DNA from 3 places in the Paenibacillus sp. N119s genome. Region 1 is predicted to be linked to each of the others. Evidence: predicted binding sites of a transcription regulator. Region 1 holds the regulator's gene; each other region holds the start of a gene.

What was found. Region 1 encodes Rex, which represses fermentation and respiration genes when NADH is low (regulators of the CRP and FNR family bind a similar motif). Its sites were predicted from a motif close to TTGTGAAATATTTCACAA; they were not measured.
Region 2: the regulator Rex is predicted to act here: its motif matches at 5,762-5,779, upstream of lpdD (prenylated flavin chaperone LpdD).
Region 3: the regulator Rex is predicted to act here: its motif matches at 8,634-8,651, upstream of adhE (bifunctional acetaldehyde-CoA/alcohol dehydrogenase).

What each region holds. Positions count from the first base shown of each region.
Region 1 covers NZ_JCAJRU010000007.1:12,209-22,296, forward strand. The annotation lists gene dinG (ATP-dependent DNA helicase DinG) at 1-1,871, shown strand, start outside; gene AC5V8P_RS01955 (redox-sensing transcriptional repressor Rex) at 1,899-2,552, shown strand; gene AC5V8P_RS01960 (amidohydrolase) at 2,539-3,840, shown strand; gene AC5V8P_RS01965 (cell wall elongation regulator TseB-like domain-containing protein) at 3,878-4,402, shown strand; gene AC5V8P_RS01970 (hypothetical protein) at 4,858-5,391, shown strand; gene AC5V8P_RS01975 (AAA family ATPase) at 5,384-6,886, shown strand; gene AC5V8P_RS01980 (3-hydroxyacyl-CoA dehydrogenase family protein) at 7,023-7,895, shown strand; gene AC5V8P_RS01985 (acetate/propionate family kinase) at 7,892-9,088, shown strand; gene asnS (asparagine--tRNA ligase) at 9,222-10,088, shown strand, end outside.
Region 2 covers NZ_JCAJRU010000121.1:982-11,069, reverse strand. The annotation lists gene AC5V8P_RS14795 (S8 family serine peptidase) at 111-5,624, shown strand; gene lpdD (prenylated flavin chaperone LpdD) at 5,808-6,158, shown strand; gene AC5V8P_RS14785 (hypothetical protein) at 6,167-6,754, opposite strand; gene AC5V8P_RS14780 (DUF4190 domain-containing protein) at 6,974-7,345, shown strand; gene brfA (ribosome rescue factor BrfA) at 7,438-7,692, shown strand; gene AC5V8P_RS14770 (DUF1540 domain-containing protein) at 7,794-7,946, opposite strand; gene fabV (enoyl-ACP reductase FabV) at 8,210-9,397, opposite strand; partial or broken gene AC5V8P_RS14760 (WIAG-tail domain) at 9,587-10,088, shown strand, end outside.
Region 3 covers NZ_JCAJRU010000076.1:9,548-19,635, forward strand. The annotation lists gene AC5V8P_RS11165 (copper amine oxidase N-terminal domain-containing protein) at 73-2,295, opposite strand; gene pflA (pyruvate formate-lyase-activating protein) at 2,526-3,272, opposite strand; gene pflB (formate C-acetyltransferase) at 3,339-5,600, opposite strand; gene adhE (bifunctional acetaldehyde-CoA/alcohol dehydrogenase) at 5,946-8,558, opposite strand; gene AC5V8P_RS11185 (Crp/Fnr family transcriptional regulator) at 8,817-9,533, shown strand; partial or broken gene AC5V8P_RS11190 (dioxygenase) at 9,647-9,931, opposite strand; partial or broken gene AC5V8P_RS11195 (IS5/IS1182 family transposase) at 10,013-10,088, opposite strand, start outside.

The DNA.
Region 1 (10,088 bases):
TTCCGTTCCCGTTCCGGGCTGCCATTTTTAAGGGTCGGGGACATTATTTGTGTCTGCGCAAGTTTGAACATAAAATAAACAGAAGAGACTTCGCGACACCAAAGGAAGACTTAATTACAGCGGCTCAAATGATCGTCTGGCTGACGCTGACAGAAACCGGCGATGATGAGGAACTAAACCTAAGCAACCGTGGAGGGGATTTTTGGGAAACGGTGGCCAGTGATTCCGAGTCCTGTCTTGGTCGTTCTTGCCCATGGTTCCGTAAATGCTACTATCATCGTGCACGTCATGAAGCAGGAACAGCGGATGTGGTTATCACGAATCACTCCAAGTTGTTCACCGACGTCAAAGCAAGTCACCAACTGCTGCCGAGCTATGAACATCTGGTCATTGATGAAGCTCATCATCTAGAAGAAGTAGCTGGCAAGCACCTGGGCATGCATATGAAATATTTCACACTTGTGCACACGCTGACTCGATTGTTCAAGGACAGTAAGAATGGACAATTGCCTTCGCTACGTCAGCAGTTGGCAAAATCGGGGCATGAGAAGTCAACAGAATGGGCCTCAACCATTGACCAGCTGTATCCACTCGTTTTAGAGGTTAAGGAAACTTGGGACCTGTTAAGCGATAAGCTGTTTGGCATGTTGCCGGAACGTACTGATGCAACGCCGGGAGAAACAGGGCAGTTTTCTTCACGTCTGAAACCGTCGGCGAAGCCCGCGAAGTGGGATCAGGCGGCAGCATTGGAAAATCAGCTATATGTAACGCTGAGCGAAATTTTGCGCAAGGGCGACAAGCTGATGCTGGATGTCAAGGAAGAACATGACGATTATGCGGCAGATAGTCTCATTACAGATATTACGGGTCTGTTTAAGGATTTGGCGGGAATTAAGGAAAATTTACGTTTCTTTATACGACTCGATGATGAAACAACCGTATACTGGCTCGAAGCGAGTGGGCAATTCCGTAGTAAGTCATTGCAATTTTATGCGGTGCCCGTCGATGTGAGCCGTCAGTTGAAAGAAATGTTTTTTGACAAAAAAAGAAGTATTATTCTGACATCTGCTACTTTATCGGTAGATAAGTCATTTCAGTACATGACCGAGCAACTCGGCTTGCAGGAGGCTGCGGATCAAGGACGATTAATGACTTCTCAGCTCCCATCCCCTTTTAATTACAGGGATCAGGTGTTGCTGGTCATTCCGCGGGATTTTCCGAGTGTGAAGGGTAGTGTAGGGGATGCACACTTTGTAGAGATGCTCGTTAGCTCTCTAGGGGCGACTGCTCAGGCAACGCGGGGGAGAATGCTTGTTCTGTTTACTTCCTATCGGATGCTCCGGCAAGTGTATGAGCCGCTCAAAGAAGCGCTGGCATCCAGTGATATTACCGTGTTAGGACAAGGTGTGGACAGTGGAAGCCGCAGCAAGCTAACCCGCCGGTTTCAGGAAGCCAAAGCTTCTGTACTGCTGGGAACCAGCAGCTTCTGGGAAGGCGTCGATATTCCAGGGAAGGCACTGACTTGCCTGGCCATCGTTCGCTTGCCGTTTCAACCGCCCAATCACCCGTTACTGGAGGCAAAAAGCGAGTTGCTCCAGCAGCAGAAGAAGAATCCATTCATGAAGCTGTCTGTACCACAGGCAGTGATCCGTTTCAAACAGGGATTTGGTCGGTTGGTACGTACAGCGAGCGACCACGGAGTCGTCATTGTCTACGATACACGTGTGATCGAATCCTATTACGGAAAGCACTTTTTGTACTCGTTGCCGGGACCCAAAATGGAGCATATGCCATCGGAGCAAATGGTGCCACGCATTGCGGAATGGCTCCAATCCGCCCCGGAGACAGAGGCACAACGGACGGACACCTAAGGTCCGTTACAATTAGGGGGAGCAAGTATGAAATCAGATAAAATTTCAGAGGCTGTCGTACGGAGGTTACCCGTATATTTACGCTATCTGAATGCACTGCACAAACGGGAAGTGGCTACGGTCTCTTCTCAAGAGCTGGGGCAGAGGCTGGATTTGAATCCGGCCCAAATCCGTAAAGACCTGGCCTATTTTGGCGATTTTGGCCGGAAGGGTATCGGTTATGATGTTTCTTATCTAATTGAGAAAATACGCCATATCCTGAAAATCGACCAGCAGATTAATGTAGTACTGGTCGGAGCGGGTAATCTGGGTCAAGCCCTCTCAAACTATAACGCATATTTAAAAGACAATATGAAGATTGTGGCAGTGTTTGATGCGTTTCCAGATAAGGTTGGGACCAGAATCAATACACTGGTCGTTCAGCCAATGGATGAACTGGAAGCGACTGTGAAGGAAAAAAATATTCGAATCGGGATTATTACAGTGCCTGAGTTTGAGGCACAGCACGTAGCTGACAGGCTCATTGAGAGTGGAGTTGGGGCGATTCTGAACTTTGCACCTATCATTCTCAAGGCACCGGCTAACGTTCGGATACATGCCACAGATTTTACAACTGATTTGCTTAGCCTCGCATATTATTTGGAGGATGGAAAGGAAGAAGCACAAGATGACAGTGAATAAATGGGTAATTAAAAACGGTTCTTTTGCCGTAAATGGAGCCGAAGCGGGAGTAATTCATGGTTTTATGATTGTGGAGGATAGCCGCATTACTTACATTGGCGAGACTTTGCCTGCTGGTGAGGAAGAGACGGAAGCAATCGACGGTAAGGGGCTATTGTTCTTACCTGGTCTGGTGAATACTCATGGTCATGCGGCGATGTCTCTGCTGCGAGGATATGGAGATGATCTGGCCCTTCAAGTGTGGCTGCAGGAAAAAATGTGGCCTATGGAGGCCAAGTTTACATCTACAGATGTGTACTGGGGAACATCTTTGTCAGTGTTAGAAATGCTAAAGGGTGGAACCACGACTTTCCTGGATATGTACGACCATATGGATGAGGTGGCTCGTGTAGCTGAAGAGTCTGGCATTCGTGCAAGTCTGATGCGTGGAGCAATTGGACTATGCTCAGAAGAAGAACAGCGGATCAAGCTGGCCGAGGCCGTAACTTTTGCGCGCAACTGGCATGGTAAAGCAGACGGCCGTATCACAACCATGATGTCACCGCATGCCCCGTACACATGTCCGCCTGCGTTTATCGAGAAATTCGTACAAGCTGCACATGATCTCGATTTACCATTGCATACGCACATGTCCGAGACGATCGCCGAAGTTGAGCAAAACGTACGTGATTACGGTTTGCGTCCAGTTGCACATTTAGATAAGCTTGGCTTTTTCTCTCGTCCTTCCCTGGTTGCCCACGGCGTTCACTTGAACGACGAAGAAATTGCCTTATTAGCAGAACGAGGTGTAGCGGTCTCCCATAATCCAGGCAGCAACTTGAAGCTGGCAAGCGGCGTAGCAAGAGTGCCTGAACTACTGCGTGCAGGAGTGACCGTTTCTCTTGGAACAGATGGTCCTGCCAGCAATAATAATCTGGATATGTTCGAGGAAATGCGTCTGGCGGCACTTATTCACAAGGGAGTGTCTGGTGACCCTACGGCAGTTCCTGCCAATGAAGCACTGCGTCTGGCAACAGAATATGGCGCAAAGTCAATCGGTTTAAAAGAGGTAGGAGCGCTGGCAGCAGGCAACAAGGCTGACTTTATCGCGTTAGATCTGAATCAGGCTCATTTCTTGCCGCGTACAGATCTTATTTCCCATGCCGTATACTCTGCAAGTGCCAAAGACGTGGCTCATGTATGGGTAGACGGCCGTCAGGTTGTGAAAAATGGCGAATGCCTGACGATGGACGAGGAACGTATCAAACATGAGGCACAAGCCGCCTTTGAAGGGCTGCTGTCGCGCTAATTCAGGTGTCACATCCCCTTAGAGAGGAAGCACAGGTTTGAAAAATAAGAAAAAATGGATAGCGGTCGCCATTTTGGCCGTAATACTGATCCTGGTCAGCATTTTCTGGTATTATTCCTACGTTACTCAAGACCAGGTGGCTGAGAAAAATGCCGCTATCATTAAGGCCAAGCAAGTGGGTGGTCTGGTTAGCACGACTCAGACATGGAAGTCTGTATGGGATCAGATATATTGGGTAGTTGAAGGAAAAAACGCACAGAATGAAAATATAATGGTGTGGGTTCCCTTTCAAAAAATGGAGGGACAACCTAATGTACCTGCTGCAGATCCAAAAGGTGTTCACACTGAGCTGATGAAAAACGGAGTCGACGAACAAAAAATGACGGCGATTATCCAGCAGCAACTTCCTAATGTGAAAATTGTGAGACTCCAACCGAGTGTGTTCAACGGCGAATATGTATGGCAACTGTTTTACGATGATGGAAGCCATCATAACTATATCTTCTATCGTTTCTCTGATGGGGGATCGACAGGAATAAAGTATACTTTGCCGAATTACTAGCATGATGTTAAGAATGGAGAATGGTGGTTTGGAAGTGCTGAGGTAGGAGGGAACAGACACCGCGCTGCGCGAAGATAACCTTTACACTCAGACTATATAGCTTGGAATGATTGAAATGAAGAAAAAAAAGGCGTAAATGCGATATAATTCGTATTTACGTCTTTTTCTTGCTGCGCTGCAAAGCTGGGCTTTAAGCTAGCGAAGCATCCATACCTAGCTAATTTTTCTGCTAAGACATCGGCTTCCACCCATAACCAATGATTTTGCCTTCTCACAACTCCTCCACACATTGCCTTCGATATTAGATTCACGTTATGATATACTATATTTTATAAGTGATAGACAAATATGATAGATAAATAAGTTGCTGATCGCTATAAGATCATGCAATTTGGTTGTTTGTTGACATTCGTCCCGTTTCTTCTGGGTTTTACATTTTGAGAGGAGGATGTTGTTTGAAGTTACGTGCAGTTCCTATTGTTGTGGCGGCCGTTTTGGCAGCCTTGTTGTTATTTGGGGGATGGTTCATTTATCGTCAGGTTACAATGCAAAGTCCTCTAGAAAAACTGGTATCTCAATATCCAGGCGTGAAAAGCGCTCAAATAGATATTAAACAGGATCAGGTCGTCTTGAAACTTGATCTCAAACCGCAGGCGGATGTGGCCGGGTTGGTCGATGTGGTTAAGCAAAAAGGGCAGTCCATCATTGGCAGCCGCTCGATTAACCTGGATATTGCAGATCATTCCAATTCATCACTGAATCAATGGTGGTCTGAAGCTATGTTTCCTGTAGCCGAAGCGATGGAAAATAAAAAATATACTCAAATTTCATCTACAGTTGAGCAGATGAAAAAGAAAAAAGCAGGGATCAAGGCTGATACCGATATGGATTCGAACAATGTCTATATCCGACTCAGTGAAGGCAACGCGACGAAGTTTATCGTTTTGCCACGTCAATCTCAGCAAATGGGGGTATGGCCTAATGCCTAGATGGATCAAGGAAATATTACTCGGTATTATACCGGTGACCATTATATTTCTCGTTTTTATAGGGGTAAATATTATCCCTCTGCTGGTTGCGGGCGTGATGCTCAGCGGCTTGTTAATGCTAATGCATGCGCGTGGCGGCTTGGCCGTAGGTGCCGGACAAGAGCGCAAACGTAAAAAAAATGGTCCGGACAAGCTGACTTTTGAGGAAATTGGTGGTCAAGAAAGCGCAAAACAGGAATTGCGTGAAGCCTTGGATTTTTTGAATCGCCATGATGAAATTTCCAAGTTTGGCATTCGTCCATTAAAAGGTGTTTTGCTCACAGGTCCTCCGGGAACAGGAAAAACGCTGATGGCGAAAGCAGCTGCACATTATACAAACTCTGTGTTTGTTGCAGCTTCAGGCAGTGAATTTGTTGAAATGTACGTGGGTGTCGGCGCAGGTCGTGTCCGTGAGTTGTTTCGGGAGGCTCGCACTCGTGCAGCCAAGGAAAAGAAAGAAAATGCAATTATTTTTATTGATGAGATTGATGTTATTGGCGGTAAGCGTGAGGGTGGACAGCAACGAGAATATGATCAGACTCTGAATCAATTGCTGACAGAAATGGATGGCATTTATTCGGCAGATACACCGCGAATATTGCTCATTGCGGCAACGAATCGTAAAGAAATGCTGGACAGCGCCTTAACGCGTCCAGGACGTTTTGACCGTCATATTCAAGTAGATTTGCCTGATAAGAAAGGCCGTCTTCATATCCTTAAAATTCATGCCAAAAACAAACCGATCCAGGAAGATACTAATTTGGACAAAATCGCAGAGGAGTCGTACGGTTTTTCCGGTGCGCAGCTTGAGAGCGTCATGAATGAAGCAGCAATCTATGCCATGAGACAGGATCAGCAAATGATTGCGCAGAGTCATCTGTCTATGGCGATTGACAAGGTGATGATGGGTGAAAAAACAGACCGAGAATCGACACTGGAAGAGAAAAAACGTGTAGCGATTCACGAGTTGGGACATGCTATAATGGCTGAAATCGTTCGCCCTGGCAGCGTAAGCCAAGTAGCGCTCAGTCCGCGTGGGAAAGCGCTCGGTTATGTGCGTCACAATCCACAGCAAGAGCATTATTTATATACCAAGCAGTACCTGGAGGAGCAGATTATGATTTCGCTCGCAGGGGCTACGGCTGAAGAAATGTACTACGGGGGCCGGAGTACTGGTTCAAGCAATGATTTTGAGCAGGCACTGAACATCGTTCATACGATGATGACTTCCGGATTGACTTCTCTTGGAATTATTAACATGGAAATGGTTACAAAAGAAGAACTTATGCGGGAAAATGGCGAGATTATGAATGATCTTCATAACCGGACTTTGGAGTTGTTGGAAAAGCACCGTCCTGTGTTCGACAATTCTCTTGATATCCTGATGAAGGAAGAAACTCTGTCTGGAGATCAATTTAGATGTCAATTTAGTGAAAATGCTTTATTGCCAGCATAATTTTTTATGCTGGTTATTTTTTTTTACTTTTAGTCCGTGCTAAGATATTATTATCTATTGGGACATAAACATGTATTTTTCGACAAAGAAGGATACAATATATGAGAGTGACCAGGAAAGGGTGGAGTTAAGAACCATGCAATTTAAAAAAATCGGCGTCATTGGCGGCGGCACCATGGGACAGGGTATTTCTGAAATGCTCGCGTCCAAAGGAATCGATGTGCTGCTAGTAGAGCAGACACCAGAGAAACTAGACTACGCTTATAATATGATTGAAACAAGTCTAGACAAGCAACTCGAAAAATGGGCAATTACTCAAGCAGAGAAAAAATTGATTTTATCTCGCATTGAAAAAGTATCCCATCTGGCGGAGCTTGCTAGCTGTGATATGGTGATTGAAACCATTACAGAGAATCTGGACGAGAAGAAAGCTGTTTTCCAAGAGCTGGATCATGTGTGTCCAAACAATATTATTCTTGCAAGTAATACATCCACGCTGAGCCTGACCGAGCTTGCTAGCTCGACCAAGTATCCAGAGCGTGTTATTGGTATGCACTTTATTTATCCAGTATCCCGTATTGATCTTGTGGAAATTATTCGTGGTTTGAAAACATCAGACGAAACATTTGAAAACACTAAAATGTTCGTGGAAGAAATTGTGGAGAAAAAAGGAGTCATGATTTATGAATCTCCTGGCTTTGTAACTAGCCGGATTATCTGCCTCCTGATTAACGAAGCGGCTCATGTACTTCAAGAGGGGGTAGCTTCCGCGGAAGATATCGATGATGCTATGCGCATCGGCTACAGCTTCCAAAACGGTCCTTTGGAAATGGCTGACCGCTTTGGTCTGGATTCCGTTCTGGCCGCTTTGGAGCGGATGTTCCGTGAATTTGGCGAGCTGAAATACCGTCCGTCCATCGTCCTGAAGAAAATGGTGCGTGCAGGTAATCTGGGCGTGAAATCGGGCGAAGGTTTCTTCAAGTATGACAAGGATGGTGACCGGATATGAAAATTCTCGTAATCAACGCAGGTAGTTCTTCGCTGAAATACCAATTATATGATATGACGGACGAGTCCGTTTTAGCAAAAGGTTTGGTAGAACGTATTGGTATGGATTCCTCTATTCTGACGCATAAACCAACCAATAAGGAAGAATACACTGAAGTTAGCGAAATTTTGGAGCACACTACAGCCATCCGCAAAGTGCTGAATGCACTCACAGATGCAGAGCATGGTGTCATCTCCAGTATTAGTGAAATTCAGGCTGTGGGTCATCGTGTGGTTCATGGTGGCGAAATCTTCAAACAGTCAGCACTCGTAACACCTGAAGCGAAGAGTGAAATCCGCCGTTTGTTCGACCTGGCTCCGCTGCATAATCCGGCATCCATGATGGGGATTAAAGCGGCTGAGACGAATATGCCAGAAGTACCGCAGGTTGTGGTATTTGATACTTCGTTCCATCAAACCATGCCTGAAAAAGCTTATATGTACGCCATCCCAAGAGTGTTGTACAATAAGTACAAGGTTCGTCGTTACGGTGCACACGGTACCTCCCATGACTTTGTAAGTAAGGAAGCTGCCAAATTTGTCGGCCGTCCTTTGGAAGACCTGAAGATTATCACTTGTCATATCGGTAATGGCGGTAGTGTAACAGCAGTTCAAGGCGGTTTGTCCGTAGATACTTCCATGGGTATGACTCCATTAGAAGGTCTTATGATGGGTACTCGTAGTGGTGATTTGGATCCAGCGATCGTGCCTTATGTCATGAACAAAGAAGAATTGACTGTCAATGAAGTCAATTCCATGCTGAACAAGCATAGTGGACTTCTAGCTATTTCTGGTATCAGCAGCGATATGCGTGAAGTCACAGAAGGTATGGAAAAAGGCGAGCCTAATACTACATTGGCATTTGAAATGTATGAATACCGTCTGCGTAAGTATATTGGTTCGTATGCTGCTGCAATGAACGGGGTAGACGTAATTGTATTTACGGCAGGCGTAGGCGAAAACTCCGTCGTTCTGCGTAAAAGAGTGTTGGAGCAACTGACATTCCTCGGTATCGAACTGGATGAATCGTTGAATGCTGTTCGTTCTGGCGAGATTCGTCGGATTACAACTGCAAACTCGAAGGTAGAAGTACTGATCATTCCAACGAACGAAGAACTGGTAATTGCCCGTGATACGTTCCGTCTGGTTCAGTAGTTCGGTTCCTAAATGTAAAATTTATACATGCGGAGCTATAGTTTAAGTTCTGCATGCACCAAACAGCGAGAGCAAACAGCCTGACCCAAGGGGAAGGGCTGTTTGATTTTCGGTTTAAGGAGAGAAGACGGTCATGACAAATAAAAGTACGATTGCCCAAGTGGGCCGCCATGTAGGGGAAACGGTTACAATCGGCGCTTGGGTAAACAATAAGCGGTCCAGTGGTAAAATTCAGTTCCTGCAACTGCGTGACGGCAGCGGGTATATTCAAGGGGTTATCGTGAAAAGCGAAGTGTCGGAGGATATTTGGAATGACGCCAAATCCTTGACTCAAGAGAGCTCCCTTTATGTAACTGGAATCGTGCGTGAGGAGCCACGTAGCCAATCGGGCTTTGAACTAACGGTTACAGGTATTGAAATCATTCATTTGACCGAAAACTACCCGATTACTCCCAAAGAGCACGGTGTAGACTTCCTGATGGACCATCGCCACTTGTGGCTGCGTTCCGCCAAGCAACGTGCTGTTCTGATTATCCGGGCGGAAATTATCCGTGCTGTACAGGAATTTTTCAACGGCAATGGTTTTACGAAAGTAGACCCGCCTATTTTAACTCCATCTTCTGCAGAAGGTACAACAGAGTTGTTCCATATCAAATATTTTGACGAAGATGCCTATTTGACACAAAGTGGACAATTGTACATGGAAGCTGCGGCAATGGCGCTGGGTAAAGTGTATTCCTTTGGTCCAACCTTCCGTGCGGAAAAGTCCAAAACACGCCGTCACCTGATTGAGTTCTGGATGATTGAGCCTGAGATGGCGTTTGTGGATCATGAAGAATCCTTGTGCATTCAGGAGCAGTTTGTAAGCCATATCGTGCAGTCTGTTCTGAAAAATTGTGCAAAGGAGCTTGAAGCTATCGGACGCGATGTTTCGAAGCTGGAGCAAATTCAAGGCGAATTCCCACGGATTACGTACGATGAGGCAATTGCCTTCCTTCAA
Region 2 (10,088 bases), on a different contig from region 1:
CCAACACATCGTATTGCGCAACCCGCGTGTTTGATGTGCAAGGCATGAGGTCTGACTCTGTACAGGTTATTTCGGAAGCATTAAACCTAGTAAAAGGAGTGGAGAAGTAATTGATTAAACCTAGACGTTTCAAGAAACCGTTTTCTATTGGACTCTCTTTGCTTATGGCCTTTTCATTTGTTCAACCCGCTTTAGCGAATAACACCCCGGATGGCTCCAAGCTGGAGCTGAAATCAGCCTCACACAAGGTCACGACCGCGAAGGTGTCCCCGAAACTGACCCAACAGTTTGAGGAGAACAACTATGTTACTTATTTGGTCAAATTAAAAGAACAGGTTGATACCAATAAGGTTTCCAAAAATGCTCTCCAAAAGGCCTCACTTGAGAAAATAACACCTTCCGCTGCCAAAATGGCTGCGCGCAGCCATGTAATCAGCTCTCTGCGTGAAACGGCTTCCAGAACCCAATATGGGCTTGAAAGTTATTTGGACAAGCAATCGGAGAGCGGCGGAGTAAAGGAATATAAAAGCTATTTTATAGTCAATGCTTTGGCTGTCACGAGCACCAAGGAGGTGCTGGATCATATTTCGAAGCTGCCCGAAGTTGATAAAATTTTGCCAAATGAAACACGTTATCTGCAAAAGGTAACGGTTGATAAGCAGTCAGAGAACACAGGCGCCAAAGCGGCTGAAACAGCAACGGCAGCAACAGCAGGAACAGCAAAGTCTGACACAGCACAGAAAGCTGTAGAACCGAAAAAGGACGATGGCAAAACATCGGCATTGCCTGGCAATACAGGTAAGAACGCTGTAGACCCATCTACGGTGGAATGGAACATATCCCATATTAACGCACCTCAAGTGTGGGAAAAAGGAATTGACGGAACCGGAATCGTGGTCGCCAATCTCGATACAGGCGTTGACTACACGCATCCGGCCCTGCATCGCAAATGGCGTGGTCTGGACGCGGCAGGCAATATCGTGAATCCTGAGCTGAGCTGGTACGATCCGCATAGTCATGCGCCGCTTCCGGTCGACCAAGAAGACGATTCCCATGGGACGCATACGATGGGCACGATGGTCGGCTCCGAGGAAAATGGAACGAACCGAGTGGGCGTTGCCCCTGGTGCGAAGTGGATTGCGGTTCGGATTTTTAATCCGGAAACGACGGATGCGATTATACTGGACGGCGGTCAATGGCTGCTTGCGCCAAAAGACGCACAAGGTAATCTTCATCCCGAGCTTGCTCCGGACGTAGTGAATAACTCTTGGGGAGGCGGACCGGGCCTTGACGAATGGTTCCGGCCTGTAGTTCAGGCATGGCGGGATGCTCAAATCTTCCCTGAATTCTCCGCAGGGAATACCTCTCTCTCCAATCCGGGTGGACCTGGATCAGTAGCCAATCCAGCCAACTATCCGGAATCCTTTGCCACTGGGGCAACCGATATCAATGACAAACTAGGCAGTTTTTCATTGCTGGGACCCTCACCTTATGGTGAGATCAAGCCCGAAGTTTCCGCGCCAGGAGTAAATATCCGATCATCCGTAGCCGGTGGCGGCTATAAAGGCGGGTATAATGGTACTTCCATGGCGGGCCCTCATGTTGCCGGTCTTGCTGCTCTATTACTGCAAGCGAATCATTCTCTTACAGTAGACCAGCTGGAGGAAATTTTGATGAACACAGCTACACCACGCACGGACAGCACTTATCCTACTTCGCCAAACAATGGATATGGACATGGTGTCATTAATGCACTCGATGCAGTCGGATCTGTTATCCAGGGTCTAGGCTCCGTATCCGGTAAAGTCGTAACGGGCGGCGACGATCTGGAAGCACCTGTTCTTGAGCATACCCCGCCTGCAGCTGCATTCGAGGGTCTTGATATACCTTTGACGGCTCATGTAACAGATAATGTCGGCGTGACAGCCGTTGAGGCATTTGCCAAAACAGCGGGTTCGTCAAACTATGTATATATTCCGTTGGAGCGGACCTCCGGAGACAGCAAAGACGGTACATATCAAGCGTCCATTCCGACCTTTTTGGTGGATAGCGCAGGTCTGGAATACTATATCCGTGTAAATGATTACGGTAATAACGGTTTTGAAACGGAAGTATACAAGGTGAATGTCTCCAAGGGTGTTACACCAGGCTACACGCAAGACTTTGAAAAAGACATCGCCGGTATCAATATCGGGGGTCAAGGTAGTGTTTGGAAATGGGGAACCCCGACAAGCGGCCCTAAAAGCGCACATTCGGGTACAAAGGTCATTGCGACCAATCTCGAAGGCCAATACCAGACTAATACCAACAGTTATTTTATGGCCCCTCCCATTGATCTGACCAAGAGTTCCAAGGGGGCGCTGGTCAGCTTCAAGCATTGGTATGATCTTGAAAATAATTCTGATTTCGGCAAAGTGTATGTAGCGACCACAAACAATCAGAATGCGTTTGAACAGGTTTTATCGTTTACTGGCACCAGCAACGGCTGGAAAACACAATATCTTGATTTGCGAGCATTTGCGGGTCAAAAGGTATACCTCCTGTTCAACTTTACTAGTGACAATACAATCGTGAAAGATGGCTGGTACATTGACGACCTGTCCATTCAGGAGCCAGATGCTGTTGCGCCTGCTGCACCTGGTCATTTGACGGCAGAGGCAGATACGGTAGGTAACGTCACACTCGCTTGGAATGCTTCCTCTGATGAGGATGTGAAGCAGTATAAGGTGTATCGTTCTACCCAGTCCGGCAAAAATTATACTTCTATCGGTACAACCTCTGGACTGACTTACACAGATACAATCACCGTCAGTGGTGCGACCTATCATTATGCAGTGTCGGCCGAGGATTACAGCGGTAACGAAAGTGCAAAGTCGAACGAGGCTTCACTAAGAGTGGACGTGCCGGACACGCTGTATAGCGATCATTTTGACGGCAGCTCAGACAATGGCTGGACTCATTCCGGTACCAAGGATGAGTGGGAACGCGGCGTTCCTAAGGAAGTAGGACCGGAGAGCGCATTGTCCAAACCGAATGTGTGGGCCACTGATCTTGACGGCAACTATGAGAATGGTGCCGACTTTTCACTGGTTTCTCCAAAAATTAATTTGAATGGTATACGCAACGCAACACTGACCTTCAATCACTGGTTTGAAATTGAAGGCGGCTATGATTATGGATATGTAGAAGTGTCCAAAAATAATGGCGACACATGGAGTGAGCTGGGCAAATTCTCGCATAATACCAATGGCAAAAAATGGACTCCTGTTTATTACAACTTAGATAGCTATACTGGCAATGAAATTCAGGTTCGCTTCCGTCTGAAATCGGATAACAGTGTGAACAAAAATGGCTGGTATATTGACGATTTCCGTGTGCTGGGTGTTCCGGCTTCGACCGTGACCAAGGATATCATACCTGATTCCAAGATCAAGCCAGAAAAAGCGGAAGAACAGTTCCCGTTGTTCAAAATTACAAGCACTGAAAAGAGTGAATTCCAAGAGAAGGTGAAACCGGCAGAAGCATCTGTGGAGCGTGGACGTGTTGGTCTCGACAGTCTTCCAGCTAGTGCTACGGTTACCGTACTGGAAACCGGACGTTCGGTGAAAACAGACCCGACCACAGGCAAATACAGCTTCACTCATGTAGCGGGTGACTACACGCTAAAGGCCGAAGCTTACGGCTACGTGCCTCAGACGAAAGCAGTCACGATTGAGAATAATAAAGTCATCAGAGCAAACTTTAGTCTCCAGGCTGTCCCTCATGGTACGATTCACGGGGTTATTACCGACAAGCAATCCGGTGAACCGATCCAAAAAGCGAAAGTAATGGTACTGGAGGATGCACGTGTTGCTCCGGTAGAGACGAATGAGGCTGGAGAATTCACGCTGGACGTGTTGGAGGGAACATACACATTATCCATTGCAGCCGAAAATTATTATAGTGACAGCATTTCCGTTACGGCTCCTCCAAATGGCAGTGTAGAAGCGAATGTCACGTTGAAGCCTTTCATCGGCTTCCAAGGAGGCATTTCCTATGATGACGGCACAGGAGAAAATGCCAGAGCCTTTAACGCGGCAGGCAATTCATGGGCAGTGAGAATGACACCTGAGTCCGAAGTGGCACAAGTGACAGGGGCATCGCTGCTGTTCTGGAACTCTGCCTTCCCGAATCCGGGAGGAACGGCATTCCAATATTCTGTCTATGACGCCTCCGGTGCAGCAGGAGCACCTGGACGACTATTGGCTGGTCCATTCGACGGGACTGCCGTTCGGGATGAGACACAATGGACGACGGTGCAGCTTCCAGAGCCGGTGACGGTTCAAGGCGATTTCTACATTGTATATACACAGTCTGCTGTAGGCACACAGTCACCGGGTCTTGCTACAGATGAAAACAGTCCCAATGCGCTTCGCAGCTGGCAAGGTGTAAGCGGCACATGGAGCCAATCACCTGAAGCGGAAGGGAACTACATGATCCGGGCGATCGTCAGATATCCGGTGAATGCTCCAACGATTACGACTCCTACGAAGGCAACGTATACACAGGAGGATACGATTACCGTCACAGGAACTTCTCCGGCAGAAGGAGCTGATATTCAGCTCTTTAACGGCAAGGAACTGGCCGGCACAACGAAAGTGAAGGATCGTCAGTTCAGTTTGGCTGTTGATCTTCAGCCAGATGCTAATCTGCTAAGTGTCCAAGCGGCGGTATACGGTAAAGTAACAGATCGTTCCGAGCCAGTGGTTGTGACGCTCGATCAGACCAAACCGGGTCTGATCCTGACTTCACCGGCTGAAGGAGCCCGTACGAATGCGGGGGTCGTCAGTGTAACCGGTACGGTGTACGACGAGTTCCTTAGCGAATTGACGATTAACGGCGAGCCTGCTGCATTCGGAAGTGACGGAAGCTTTAACAAGCGGTTGCTTATTAACGAAGGTGAAAATCAAATTACAGTGACGGCCAAAGATCTTGCCGAAAATGAAACAACTGTTACACGCTCGGTGTATGTCGATACAGCGCTGCCGAAGCTTGAAAATATTAATCCTGCCGAGGATGTACGTATCATACCAGGGCAGCCGGTACGAGTATCTTTTGACAGTGCGTCTGGCTTGGAGGCGTCCTTCCATGTGGAGCTGCCCTTTAACCTATCCACTCTGGCCCGCAACGAAATTCCATTAAATGAAACTTCGTCAGGCCACTATGAAGGTACTTATCTCACTTCATCTTCTCTGAACCTGGAAGGCGGAGTCATCGTGATCCGGGCAAGGGATGCAGCGGGGAATGAAGTGGAGACGGAGGCGCCGGGAAGATTGTATGTAACCCCTGGCGGAGGAGAGGGCCCTGATCCGAATCCACCTACATCGAATGAAAAGCCGGTAGCTATCATTCAGGCGAATGACTCAGCCAAGAAGAATAAAAATGTACAATTTAACGCCAAAGCTTCCCGTGATGCAGATGGTGAAATCGTCAGTTACAGTTGGGATTTTGGCGATGGCGATACAGGGGTTGGTTCGAAGGTGAAGCATAAATTCACCACAGCCGGAACGTATACTGTGGAGCTTACGGTGACGGATAATGACGGCGCAAGCGGTAAGGCAGTGCATACCATCACAATCCGTTAGCAGTAAGGGAGGAAATTCCCTTTTTAGAACAGCAATGCAAGCAAGCCCACAGCAAGTCCCTATTCATAGAGACTGCTGTGGGCTATTTTTAAATTGTCGAACAGCCCGGGAAGCGATACAATGAACATTAATCTATGAAGTGAATCGTTTCACAACAATATTTTTTAGCAGGAGAGGATCATATTGATTCATTTGCAAAAAGAAAGCGGACGTATCCGTCTTATGCTGGATGCCTATTTTATGGGGGAAGATATCGTGGTGCTCATATCAGGCGGCGATCAGCCTCACTTGGGAACGATTACAGCAGGGGCTAGGCTTGAGCCGGTTCAAACCGTTCAATTGCAAAACCACAAGGAATTTTATATTACCGAAGAAATTGCAGTCCGCTTGCGAAAAGAGTTTGCAGGCAACTTTGCCATTTGCTGCGGGACGCATTTGGATCATGCCACCAAGGACGAAATCCGAGTGCTGACAGATATGGCTATACAATTGGGAAAAGAGCTCATTGAAGAACTTAAGCAAGCACGCTTATAGAGACTTTTCTAAGTGAACTCCCGAAAGAGTAGATGGCGATAGGGATACTTACTAAAGGGGTATTTAAAAAGCAATGCAAAGCCATCATCCTCAATGTGTACGGATTTTAGCGCAGAGGAGGGAATTAAACTGCGGATCATGACATGAACGGCCCGCTGGTCTTGCCTGTTGATCGCTTTGGCTAGGGCAGAAGCAAAGCTTTGATTGCGTGCCAATTCGCGATACAGCGGAAAAACGGCTTTGGCAATAGCGCGATGAACCTTCGGTTCAAATGTAAACTGCACCGTCCCCGGTGGAATCGTCGTACCGTTCGTATAATAGAGCATCGGTGGCTGAGTGAAAAAGGAAATAAAGTAGCCGATGCCATTCGTGCCTAAGCCTTGTTTGGCGGCAAACGGCGCTACCGAGCAAAGAAGGGATTTCATCCGATCTAGGTTGCCTTGAACGACAGCTCGCGACCATTGGATGGCAAAAGTACGGCGGATTGCGATAGCTTTGTAAAATGGCAGCATGGCGGCGGATATTTTCTGAAGTGTTTTTGCATGTAAGCGTTGGTGAGGTGAGCCCTTCCTGCGGGATGTTCCACGATATGGCATAGCTCCGTCCTCCTTGGCAGGATGCTCTCATGGAGCACAATTTATCTGTAATTAGGTATACTGTATGCCCGGTTATCCCAAAAAGTGCTCAGATGCTATGCTTCTTCCTTTTAGCGTTCTCAGTTGAAAAATTGAAATAAGTACTGTCCTGATTTGTAAGATTGTGGTACCCTAGAACGTATATATTGCTATTTTACATAATGGAGTTGAATTAAACAGATGAGTGACTTGTACAAGGAGCCTCGATCTTCCGATCCTTTTCAGGAGTCGAACGATTATAACGCCCCATTTAACCAGCCCCCGGTGGTCCCACCTACTAACAGTAAAGCTGTTGCCTCGATGGTGCTCGGGATTTTATCTGTTGTCATACCCTATCTTGGGTTAATTATCGGAATTGTGGGCATTATTTTGTCCAGTCTTTCCCTGAAGGAAATTAATCGATATGGTGAGCAAGGCAGAGGTATGGCCATCGCTGGACTGGTATGTAGTATTATCGGCACACTGATATATGCACTGATCATTATTTTCTTGGTTATCGTGGTTGTTGTGGCGGCCTCCAGTGGCGATTCGGATATTTTTTCAGACATTTAATAAATTATGAATGCTTGAGTTAGACAAACCATTCACGATTTGCCTATTGGATGCTATGATAAAAGGAGTCCAATCAAGGAGAGTGAAGCTGTATGGCACGTACTCAAACACAAAAGGCGTTGAGCAAGGCGAAGCGCGCGGGGATCTATTGTCCGGCACAGAGCCGCAAAACAAACGATCATTATGCAGAGATTTCACAGCACACGCGAATGAAGCCAACCAAGCAAGAACAATTACAAAAGGTCAAGCACAAGAAGCGACTCGTTCAGGGTGACGCTTCTTTTTTTTGTCTTGATCGAAGTCGAAAAACTTCGAATAGCATTATACATAGGCCAAAAGGGACTTGATAATAATTATCATTCTTGTTAGAATGATAAGAAAGAAGGAACCCTGGCAGGGGCTCCCTCATTATAAAGCTATAGTTTGGTTCAAAAACTAAAACTAAGGTCTACTTTGCTTCAAAGGTTTTGCAGTCTGTTTCTTCGGACGTGTGAGTGTCCGCAGGCTTGTTGCTTACGCTATAAATGGAGCTTGCGCTGCATTTATTATCTTGAGCCCAGTACGTGCATGAGTTGACTTCGCACAGAACGTCTTTTGCCATATTGTTCACCTCCTTGTAAGGATGTGATGGGCTGAGCAATACAATCACAGTCAGTCAAGGTAGGACTTGTCCAACTGTGTCTACCCTCTTGGCAAGAAGAGGGATTTTGCTATGCCTACCCGTACAATATCAAAACCATTTTAAAATTGCAATGTTACGTCATGTAGCAGTAAAACAAAAGCTGTCCCTATGCAGAACGAAATGCTCTTCTGCTGGAGACAGCTTTTTTTTGTTTTTCTAATCGAATGGCGGCACTAAAGGACTTAGCGCACGTTAGGAATATTTACGATAGGATCAATATCAGCCTCATAGTCCACACCCTCGAACTCAAAACCGAACAGTTGGAAAAATTCGCGACGATATCCCTCAAGATCGGACAATTCATAGATATTTTGGGTCGTCAGTTCCTCCCATATTTTCGCTACTTCTGTCTGCACATCCTCGCGCAGTTCCCAATCATCAATGCGAATACGACCTTCTTCATCTACAGCCGTTTCTGGTGCGTACAGACGCTCGGCAAACAGACGGTAGCTCTGTTCTATGCACCCTTCATGCAGCCCTTTTTCCTTCATCACCTTGTATAAAGCGGAAATATACAGAGGAACGACAGGGATGGCAGAGCTGGATTGGGTCACGAGTCCTTTGGTGACTGCGACAAAGGCGCGTCCCCCTGTAGATTTCAGCTGGTCGTTCAGCTGACGTGCTGTCGCTTCCAGATGATCTTTTGCACTTCCGATACTGCCTTCTCGGTAGATGGCTTGGGTAATATCTGAACCGATATACGAAAAAGAGAAGGTAGTGGCGTTATCTGCGAGTACACCGCCTGCACGTAGGGCGTCAATCCACAATTTCCAATCCTCGCCGCCCATAACCTCTACAGTCCCTTGTACTTCTTCTTCTGTAGCTGGTTCAAGCGTCACGCTGCTGACTTCACCGGTGTGGAAGTTAACGGTCTTATTCGTGTAGGGTTTACCAATAGGCTTGAGCACGGAATTAGATGTTTCGCCTGTGCGGGGATTGATGCGGCGACCTGAAGCAACACTGTAAACTACCAGATCGACTTGTCCCAGTTCTTCGCGAATGGCTTCCACCGTTTTGGCTTTGACTTCATCCGAGAAGGCATCCCCGGTCACGCTCAAAGATTTAAGTCCGGCTTCCTGAGCAGCTTTCTCAAATGCAGCAGAATTGTACCAGCCTGCAGATGCTGTGCGTGTAGCCGTAGCATTGCTAGGACGATATACACCAATTGTATTGGCACGCGCCCCAAAAGCAGCCGTAATTCGAGAAGCCAACCCATATCCGGCAGATGCCCCGATCACAAGTACATTACGAGGTCCCTGGATAGCCGGACGGGCTTGTACATAGTCAATTTGCTCCTGAACATGTTGGGCACAGCCCACCGGATGAGCAGTGGTGCAGATAAAGCCACGTGTTCTTGGTTTGATAATCATATTATTGTAGTTCCTCTCTTCTTGTAGCAATCTTCACCCTTACTATTTTAACTTTTAACAATTTTTTTTCAAACGTGGATTTCAGTGAGTATTCTTTTTGCCCAAAAGTGAATCCCTGTACAGGGTGGCAAGTGCCTAAGAGTCTGCATATGATGCTGTAACGATAAACATGAGAAGGGAGAGAGCTGCTTGAAGAACAAGAGCCGCAAAACCAATAGAAACAAAAAGCCGCTCTATCGTGTAATTGACCCGGATATGAATGAGTTAAGTATGATACAACGCTCAAAACCACTGCCTGCGGAGAGGGAGACAGAAGCAAGAATTCATCAAGTTGCTTCTCCGCCTCCCCCAACTACAGAGGAGTCGGAGCTACAGACCGTTGTCGAGCCTGAAGTCGAGGCTCTACAAGAAAAAGAGATTGAGGTTGCAGATGCAGAGGAGACTCCAATTTCGATGGAGGAATCCCCACTGCCTGAACCTGAGCCGGAGCTAGAACCAGTCCCAGAACCTGAACCGGAGCCAGAACCAGAACCAGATCCAATTGATGTGGAAGAAATTTTGAACAATAAGAAAGCTCCGCATATAAACAACGCTTTCATCTATACAGACGATTTGAGTGATTTCGCTGTGACAGGTGAAAAGATCGCTCCCGCTTCCATAGATTCCAGCAAGCTGAAACAAGAGAGTATCC
Region 3 (10,088 bases), on a different contig from region 1:
ATCGACTTTTAAAACGGTGAATGATGAGACTCAAAATGGTCTAAGCCGGTAAAAAACACCGATTATTTCAAATTAATTTTTAATAGCTGGCATAGGCATAACTACTATAGAAACCGGCAGATTACTACCAGCAGCTGCAGTGAAATACATTTCTACACTTTCTTCAATATGACCTGTGCGATACAGTACACTCATTTCATTTGGTGCTTGCACAGAACCATTGGTTGGAATTCCCACAACTTGATTGTTCACCATCGCATAGCCGGAATATTCGCCTCCACGTGGGTTAAATGTAATCAGTGAATACGGCGCTACATGGTCCAATTTAACTTTATACACGACACCAAAGTTACCGGCATTGGAAGCAGAAGAGCCGTCCAGACCGTCGGTACCAATCAGGTTCGGGTCTACCTTATTATCACCTAGAACGATACGTTGGGCTGTTTTCCCAACCTCTTCGGTATAATTAAGCGAGATATCTGAATTCGCGTATGTTCCACGGTTATGAATACCGTCCTTAGGCAGTTTTGCCAGTGTAGGCAGTACAGTCATTGGATCTGCATTTGCATCCACCATGATGACCGTATACTGGATTGGTTGATCCGTATACAGATCGGACAAGAGAGAAATGACTTGTTTTGGTTTCATTTTTTGAGCGTTCAAATCCTGTAAAATAATACGACTTTCGCCCGGATTCAGAACTGTGCTGGAACGTTTGTTTCCATCTATCATAGACTGAAAATATTTTTGAATTGAAACTTTACCCGCAGCCGTTGCAAATTCAGATGGACCAGCAAAACCAGAATTTTCGACGTTTATATTGGTTGGAGTGACATTGTTATTCGTCGCAATCACGTACATCTTCACATCTCGGCCCGTTTCATTAACATGATGGACGAGTATACGCGTGCTGCCTGAGCCGGTTTCCTGATACACGATACCATCCTGGAACACACGCTCTGGGCTGTTAGCACGAATCAGAAGACGTGGTGAAGATGTACTGGTCAAAGGAATAGTAGCCATAGTAGGCACCTGGCTGCCATCTACACTGTATTTATCGCCATATGGCGTAAAAATTTTGTTGAAATCATCTTCGTTGTACAGCAGTTCATTCGTAATTTTAATTGTTTGATTTATGCTATTTGTTGCGCCGTGCTTATCAGTTACGGTCAGGGTAATTGTTACATCTCCTGGTTGGAAGAAAGCAAGTTTCTTATTCACCCAATCGCGCTTAGTAATAGCATTCTCATCATCAGTACTCAGGTCGGTAATAGTGATTTTTTCACCCATCTTGTACTCTTTTTTATCCGTTGTAAACAGAGCCACTGGCGGCTGGTTTGGTGGTCTTACTGTAATTATTACTGAGTAAGGATCACTCCAGTTCCCAGCAGAGTCAAGAACGGAATAGGTAACTACATATGTACCCGGCTCCTGAAATACGTCCTGCTTCCCTTCCCAACGTTGATTCACAATCGGAAGACCTGTAGGAGAAGATTCCTTGGTCAAATACGTAACTTGGGTTTCACCCGCATAAATATCCTTTTGTTGAACCGTAAAAGAAGCTTTTGGTTTCTGATTCAAATCCATGATAACTTGTTTAGTCGTATTATTCACAGTATAAGGAATATTTAAGGCCTGTGTAATCGAGGTCAACGGCACCATAAATACGTTCTTTTGCTGGAAAGCCGGTCCCTTCATTTGTCTAGCTTCACCATTAACCGTATAAACCTTGCTGTCTGTTTTGAAGCGCAGAACATTTGTTCCTTGAGTGATTACAGTTTCTTTGGTGGCTGTGTCATAACTAAACTGCAATCCGACACGGCTGACAAGAGAACGAATAGCTACATAGGAAACCCCGTCCTTGACGGTCATCGGCTGAGTTGCCGTATATACCTGTCCGTTTTGTTCCATTTTAGCACTGTTCAAATACAAAATCAGTTGATTCGCATTCATGGAAGTAGGAGCTCCACCAGGATTGGTGATTGTTCCGTCCCCACTGTATACATCATTGGTTACGTTCGATCCGTTAGTGGTATCTGTAGGCAGACCAGTCATTGGATCATTGGATACACCTGTGTTACCAGATGTTACAGTATTATTGGTTGTGCTTGTTCCACCTTGATCTCCAGTACTATTCTGACCGCCGGAATCAGCAACATTGGTCTGAGCCTGCTGTGCGTTAACCGAATCGGTGGATTGAACGGTTGTTGATGCTGCTTCTGCTCCTACAGGGGCTACTGCGGCCACCTGAGCTACCGCCAGGGCGGTGAGCATGGTCCATTTCTTGAAATTCATTGTCTGTCTCCTTCTATCCCCAAATTATTATCATTCCCGTGAAAAGTCATACTATTAGACGCGACAGTTGCTAAAAAGTTTCAGGAAATTTTGACGATCATGAAAAAAAGGGAACTTTCTCCTGTGACTGCAAAAATTCAACAACAAAAAAACCGCCGACCATCTGATCTGATGTGGCGGCGGCTTCACAATCTGAAAGTAGTTCTGACCCATTTACATTTTGATGGACGTTAGGTAGCATTTGTTCCTGCAGTCTCTAGACGACCTTCCTCAATAAGTCGGTAAGCACGTTGAACTTCTTCATCTGTTGGAGACGGAACTCCCTCCAGCGGATATGCCTTACCGAGCATTTCCCATTTATAAACACCCATTTGATGGTAAGGTAAAATTTCGAATTTCTCGACTCCGTTCAACGTTCCAATGAACCGTCCCAAATTGAGTAGATCTTGCTCGTCGTCATGAATACCTGGTACAAATACGTGTCTAATCCACATTTTGCGCCCTTGCTCCGACAACCAGCGAGCCGTACTTAGCATACGGTCGTTGGATTTGCCTGTAAGCTTAATATGCTTATCGTTATCGATGTGCTTAATATCCAGTAACACCAAATCAGTTACATCCAGTAGATCATGGATACGGGCCGCATCATTAAAGCCGTTACTGTCCAATGTCGTGTGCAAATTCCAGCGACGCTTCACTTCCCTGAACAGCTCTGCTACAAAATGAGCTTGCAGTGTCGGTTCTCCACCGGATACGGTTAATCCGCCTCCCGAAGAGCGGTAATAGGCTAAATACGGCTCAATCTCAGCCAATACCTCTTCTAGCGTCATCGGATTACCTTCATTCAAGGCCCAAGTGTCTGGATTATGACAATATTGACATTTCAACAAGCATCCTTGCATAAAGAGCACGAAGCGGATGCCGGGACCATCGACGGTCCCGAAGGTTTCCAATGAGTGTATGTGACCTTTCAACATGTTGTATCATCCTTCCCGCATCCGCTATGCGTGCGTCATTGTAATATTGGGTATTGTAAAACCTGTTTACATTGTACCGTGGAAAGTACGGTTAATAACATCCATTTGTTGCTCACGAGTCAGCTTAATAAAGTTAACGGCATAGCCAGAAACACGAATCGTAAGTTGTGGATAGTTTTCTGGGTGTTCCATTGCATCCAATAGTTGTTCACGAGCAAACACATTGACATTCAGATGATGTGCGTGGCTTCCAAAGTAGCCATCCATCATTGAAACAAGGTTTGTTTTGCGTGTTTCTTCTTCTTTCCCCAATGCTTTAGGCACAATGGAGAAGGTGTTCGAAATACCATCCAAGCTGTGTTCATATGGCAATTTGGCTACGGAACTCAGAGATGCCAAAGCGCCTTTTTTATCACGACCATGCATTGGGTTTGCGCCCGGTGCAAACGGTTCGCCTGCTTTACGTCCATCAGGTGTTGTACCTGTTTTCTTACCGTACACCACGTTGGAAGTAATGGTCAGTACGGATTGAGTAGGAACCGCATTACGATAAGCTTTATGTTTGCGAATCATGCTCATGAAAGTTTCTACCAATTCTACAGCGATAGTATCTACGCGGTCATCGTTGTTACCGTAGCAAGGATATTCGCCTTCGATTTCAAAGTCGACAGCAATTCCTTTTTCGTTACGGATTGGTTTAACTTTTGCATATTTAATGGCACTCAAGGAGTCAGTTGCAACTGATAGACCCGCAATACCACAAGCCATGGTACGAAGAATATCACGGTCATGCAACGCCATTTCAATGCGTTCGTAGCTATATTTATCATGCATATAGTGAATAACGTTCAAAGTGTTCATGTACAGTTTTGCCAGCCATTCCATCATAGGTTTGAAACGGCTCAACACTTCTTCGTAGTCCAGCACTTCGCTTGTAATAGCAGGGAACTCAGGTCCTACTTGAACGCCGGATTTTTCATCCTTACCGCCATTAATAGCGTACAACAGAGCTTTTGCCAAGTTGGCACGAGCACCAAAGAATTGCATTTGTTTACCGATTCTCATGGCAGATACACAGCAAGCAATACCATAATCATCGCCATAGATTGGACGCATCAGATCGTCATTTTCATATTGAATGGAGCTAGTTTCAATAGAAACTTTTGCACAATATTTCTTAAAGCCCTCAGGCAACTTTTCTGACCACAGTACAGTCAAGTTAGGTTCTGGAGCAGGCCCTAAGTTGTACAGTGTGTGTAAGAAGCGGAAGCTGTTTTTGGTAACACGAGTTTCTCCAGTGACAGACATACCACCGATGGATTCTGTTACCCAAGTTGGGTCACCACTGAACAGTTCGTTGTAATCAGGTGTACGCAGGAACTTAACAATACGCAGTTTCATAACAAAATGGTCGACCAGTTCCTGAGCTTGTTCTTCGTTCAGTGCACCTTCCTCAAGATCACGTTGTGTATAAATATCAAGGAATGAAGATACACGTCCCAAGGACATTGCTGCACCGTTTTGCTCTTTAATCGCTGCCAGATATCCGAAATATACCCATTGGAAAGCTTCTTTTGCATTGTTAGCTGGTTTGGAGATATCGAAACCATGCTCAGCAGCCATTTGTTTCAATTCATTCAAAGCACGAATTTGTTCGGAAATTTCCTCACGCAGACGAATTACGTCTTCTTCCATGGAGTCAACTTCAAGGCTTTTCAATTGAAGTTTTTTATCTTGGATCAAGAAGTCTGCACCATACAGAGCAACACGACGATAGTCACCGATGATACGACCACGACCGTATGCATCTGGCAGACCAGTAATGATACCAGCTCTACGAGCTGCTCTCATTTCATCTGTATAAGCGTCAAATACACCTTGGTTGTGCGTTTTACGAATATGAGTGAAGATGTCTACAATGCTTTGTGGCACTTCAAAACCATAGGCTTTGCAAGCATCGATCATCATCCGGATTCCACCGAACGGTTGCAAAGAACGTTTGAATGGAGCATCTGTTTGTACACCGACAATTTGTTCTTTGTCCTTGTCCAAGTAGCCTGGTTTATGTGAAATAATGGTGGATGGCGTATTTACGTCTACATCAAGTACACCGCCGTTTGCCAACTCTTTTTTAGTAAGATCAGATACAATTTCCCACAGTGCAGTTGTGTTGGCAGTAGGACCAACCAAAAATTCTTCATTGCCAACATAAGGTGAGATATTGGTTTCAATAAAATCGTTGACGTTAACTTCTCTAGTCCATTTTCCTTTTTTAAAACCTCTCCAGCCAGATTGTTGCTCTTGTAATTCTCTCTCAATCACCGACATGTAAATCCCTCCAAATTGTTTGGTCTTCCGGACTTGTGATTTTTTTCACGTTTAAACTATTTCTTGAGCCCGGCCTTTTCACCGATGCCTTACGCTCAGTGTCGGGACCTTTCTTACACTCTTATTGTAGAATAATGATAGAGTGTAGTATGTGATAAAGATCACATTATGAGTGATTTTTATCACTTTATTTTCCCTAGCTTCACGCGTATATCTATAGCCTAGCCGTTCACCTCCCTTCCCAAACCAAGAGGCTCTCTATATAGAGAGCCTGCATCGGTTTTGTACGGGAAAACGCTCTGTTACAAGCCTCTTCTTACCTATTATATTATTGGTCGAATTACATTATTGGTCGAAGCGTCCGTAGAAGGCGTTGCGGTATACATCAGCCAATTCAGTAACCAGCGGCAGCTTTGGATTCGCAGTTGTACATTGATCCTCAAAAGCACGGTCAGCCAGATAATCTACACGTGATTCAAAATCTTTTGGATCGAAACCAAGTTGTTGGAACGATTCCTCGATACCGAGTGTTTTGTTCAACTTACGAATCGCATCAATCAGGCTGTTAACCCCTTCTTCAGTAGTACGTGCAGGCAGTCCCAGTATGCGTGCAATTTCTGCATAACGCTCATCTGCAACAAAGTGCGAATATTTAGGGAACGAAGCAAATTTTGTCGGTTTTTTCGCATTGTAGCGAATAACGTGTGGCAGCAAGATCGCATTTGTGCGACCGTGAGCCGTATGGTATTGTCCGCCCCACTTGTGTGCAAGACTGTGGTTAATACCCAAGAATGCATTAGCAAACGCCATACCTGCGAGTGTGGAAGCATTATGCATTTTTTCGCGAGCCAACTTGTCGCCGACCAGAGCCGATTGCTCCAGGTACTGGAATACCAGTTGAATGGCTTTAATCGCCAGGCCGTCTGTGTAATCATTAGCCATTACAGACACGTAAGCCTCGATTGCATGTGTCAGAACGTCCATACCAGTATCTGCTACAGCTGTTTTAGGCAGCGAATATACAAATTCAGGGTCAATAATTGCCACATCAGGAGTCAACTCATAGTCAGCCAGTGGGTATTTGGTGTTGCCCAGGTTTTTGTCTGTAATTACTGCGAACGAAGTAACTTCCGAACCTGTACCCGAGGTTGTAGGGATGGCTACAAATTGTGCTTTTTGTCCCAGACGTGGGTACTTGTAAATCCGTTTACGGATATCCATGAATTTTTGTTTCAAGTTATTGAAATCAGTATCTGGATATTCATAGAACAACCACATGCCTTTAGCTGCATCCATTGGCGAACCGCCACCGAGTGCGATGATGCAATCCGGTTGGAAGCGTCTCATCATGTCAGTACCACGTTCTACGGTAACTGTCGATGGATCTGGTTCAACTTCAGAGAACACTTCAATCGCTACTGGTGTTTGACGCTGATGCAAATAATGAATAACGCGATCCACATATCCAAGTTTCACCATCATAGGGTCAGTAATAATGGCTACACGTGTGATATCAGGCATTTTAGCAAGATATTGTGTCGAATTTTTCTCAAAATAGATTTTGGAAGGTACTTTGAACCATTGCATATTCACCGTCCGTTTCGCCACCCTTTTCACATTAATCAAGTTAACTGCCGATACGTTCGACGAAGTCGAGTTACGACCGTACGAACCGCAACCAAGTGTCAACGAAGGAAGGTTGGTGTTGTAAATATCACCGATTGCACCGTGTGTGGAAGGTGCATTTACAATGATACGTCCTGTTTGCAGACGGTTTGCGAACCGAGCAATAACGTCCTCATCTTGCGAATGGATAGCTGACGAGTGACCCATACCGCCGAATTCTACGACTTCAGCAGCACGTTGGATACCTTGCTCTGCATTTTTTACTTTGTAGCAAGCCAATACTGGACTCAATTTTTCCGCAGACAATGGGTATTTGGTTCCTACCCCTTCAATCTCTGCGACCAAAATTTTTGTTCCTGCCGGTACTGTAATGCCGCTCATTTCAGCAATTTTCACAGCAGATTGTCCGACGATGGCCGGGTTCACTGCGCATTTTTCTACATTCATAGCTCCTTGAGTGAGCTTAGCTGCCTCTTCTTTATTTACAAAGTAGCAACCGTTAGCAATCATCATTTTTTTCACTTGCTCAAAGATTGGCTCTTCGATAATTACAGCTTGCTCCGAAGCACAGATCATACCGTTATCAAAAGATTTAGAAAGGATAAGATCGTTCACAGCTTGCTTGATGTCGGCTGTTTTTTCAATAAAGCAAGGTACGTTACCAGGACCTACGCCTAATGCAGGTTTACCACAACTATATGCTGCCTTAACCATGCCTGATCCACCAGTTGCCAAAATCAATGCTACATCAGGGTGGTTCATCAGTACATTTGTTTTATCCATCGAAGGTGCTTCAATCCATTGGATGCAATCAGCTGGAGCACCATGTTTAACAGCTGCTTCAAGCAGGATACGGGCTGCTTCCGCACTACACGATTGAGCAGATGGGTGGAAGCCGAAAATGATTGGGTTACGTGTTTTAATGGCAATTAACGCTTTGAACATTGTAGTCGAAGTCGGGTTTGTCACTGGAGTGATCCCCATGATGATGCCGACTGGCTCTGCAATCTTTTGGAAGCTATCGAAATCATTATCTTCAATGACACCAACAGTCTTCTCATTTTTGATGCTGTGATAGATATATTCTGTTGCAAACATGTTTTTGGTGATTTTGTCCTCGTACACACCGCGTCCTGTTTCTTCAACAGCCAGCTTCGCCAGATGCATATGTTTATCCATCCCTGCGAGTGCCATTGCTTGTACGATTTCGTCAATCTGTTCCTGATTCATACTCATGAAAGCTTGCTGTGCCCGGTTCGCCCGGTCAATCAGCGTTTGAATATACTGCTCTGCGCTTTGCTCTTTTTGGATAACCTCGTTTTTAACAGCCATTTCCCTCATCCTCCTGTTATCTCGTGTACTATCTCTTGTCTACGCACTGATCGTAACACAGCTTTCCAAGATATTTTGTGATTTTTTTCACAATCTATTTAAAATTTTATTTTATGACGTGAATTTAATCACAAAGTTTGGAATTCTGCCACTTTTCCCCCCTCTTCTTGCCCCAAAAACTCATTGCACAGGTATATAATGAATTTGAATTGATCAAGTTGCAGATAAAAAACATAGGATACAAAGGGGAAATGGACGATGAGAAACCCTACAAATGTAATGGAAGCCCGCGGCAACACCTGTTGCTTCTCGGAGGCCAGCTTCAACCGGTTGCAAGTGATGATGAAAGATCGAGTTATGCCAGAAAGCTCGCATTTGTTCTGGGAAGGAGATACAGCGGATAAGCTGTTTTATATTAAGCGCGGACGCGTAAAAGTAACCAAAACAACGGATGAGGGCAAGGAACTTATTCTATATATGTATCAAAGCGGCGATCTTGTGGGTCAAGCCGATCCATTTTTCGGTACCAAGCATTCTTTTTCTGCTGAGGTACTGGAGGATAGTGATATTGGCGTAATCGATCATACCGATTTGGAGCTGCTTATTTGTCAGCATTGTGATTTTGCGATTGACTTTATGAAATGGATGGGTTCGCATCACCGCATTACTCAGACCAAGTTCCGCGATTTGATGATGTACGGTAAGCCTGGCGCTCTATGCTCAACACTCATCCGACTATGCAATACCTATGGTGAGCCTCACGGCGACTATATCCTAATTCATAAAAAAATTACTCATACTGACTTATCTAATATGATTGGTGCTACTCGGGAAAGCGTAAATCGGATGCTCAGTGATCTGCGTAAGAAAAATGCAGTAGAGTACGATAATGGTATGATCGTTGTTAAGGATTTGGAAATGCTGCAAGGCGTCTGCCACTGTGAATTATGCCCACGTGAGATTTGCCGGATATAATAAAATCATTTTTTTATGTAAAAGGGAGTGTTATAAGCCTTTATTAGCTTATAACACTCCCTAAATTAATTCCACTCCCCCATTTTTAGAGAACTTCTTCTGCCCCGCACTCCTTAAAACTGCAAGCATAGATAACTTAAATTCCCCAGCTCATAGCTTCTACGGATAACCTTAGCTTTATTTGCAGGATTGCCACTCCACATTTGACAATACGCAGATTATGAACAATCACGCTACTGCCAATGACCAGAATATATTGTTCCCCCAACCCAAACAGTACTTCACCAAGGCAAACTGTGCTTAGGTCGAAGGTATGAATTTACGGAAATCAGAACTATCGGAATGTCTGCTTTAGAATACATACGATACAACAATGTCCACGAGCCATGATTCAGCCCCTCACCCGATCCGTTTGTACATCGATCCCTTTTTGCTCATATAACTTTTTTTAGTTTGTTAACTAGGGTCTGTACGCAAACCTATTTAAGCCATAAACGAATAGAAAGTAGCGTCAAAAAAGCCATGAACATGTTCGCTGTTTTTTCATAGCGAGTA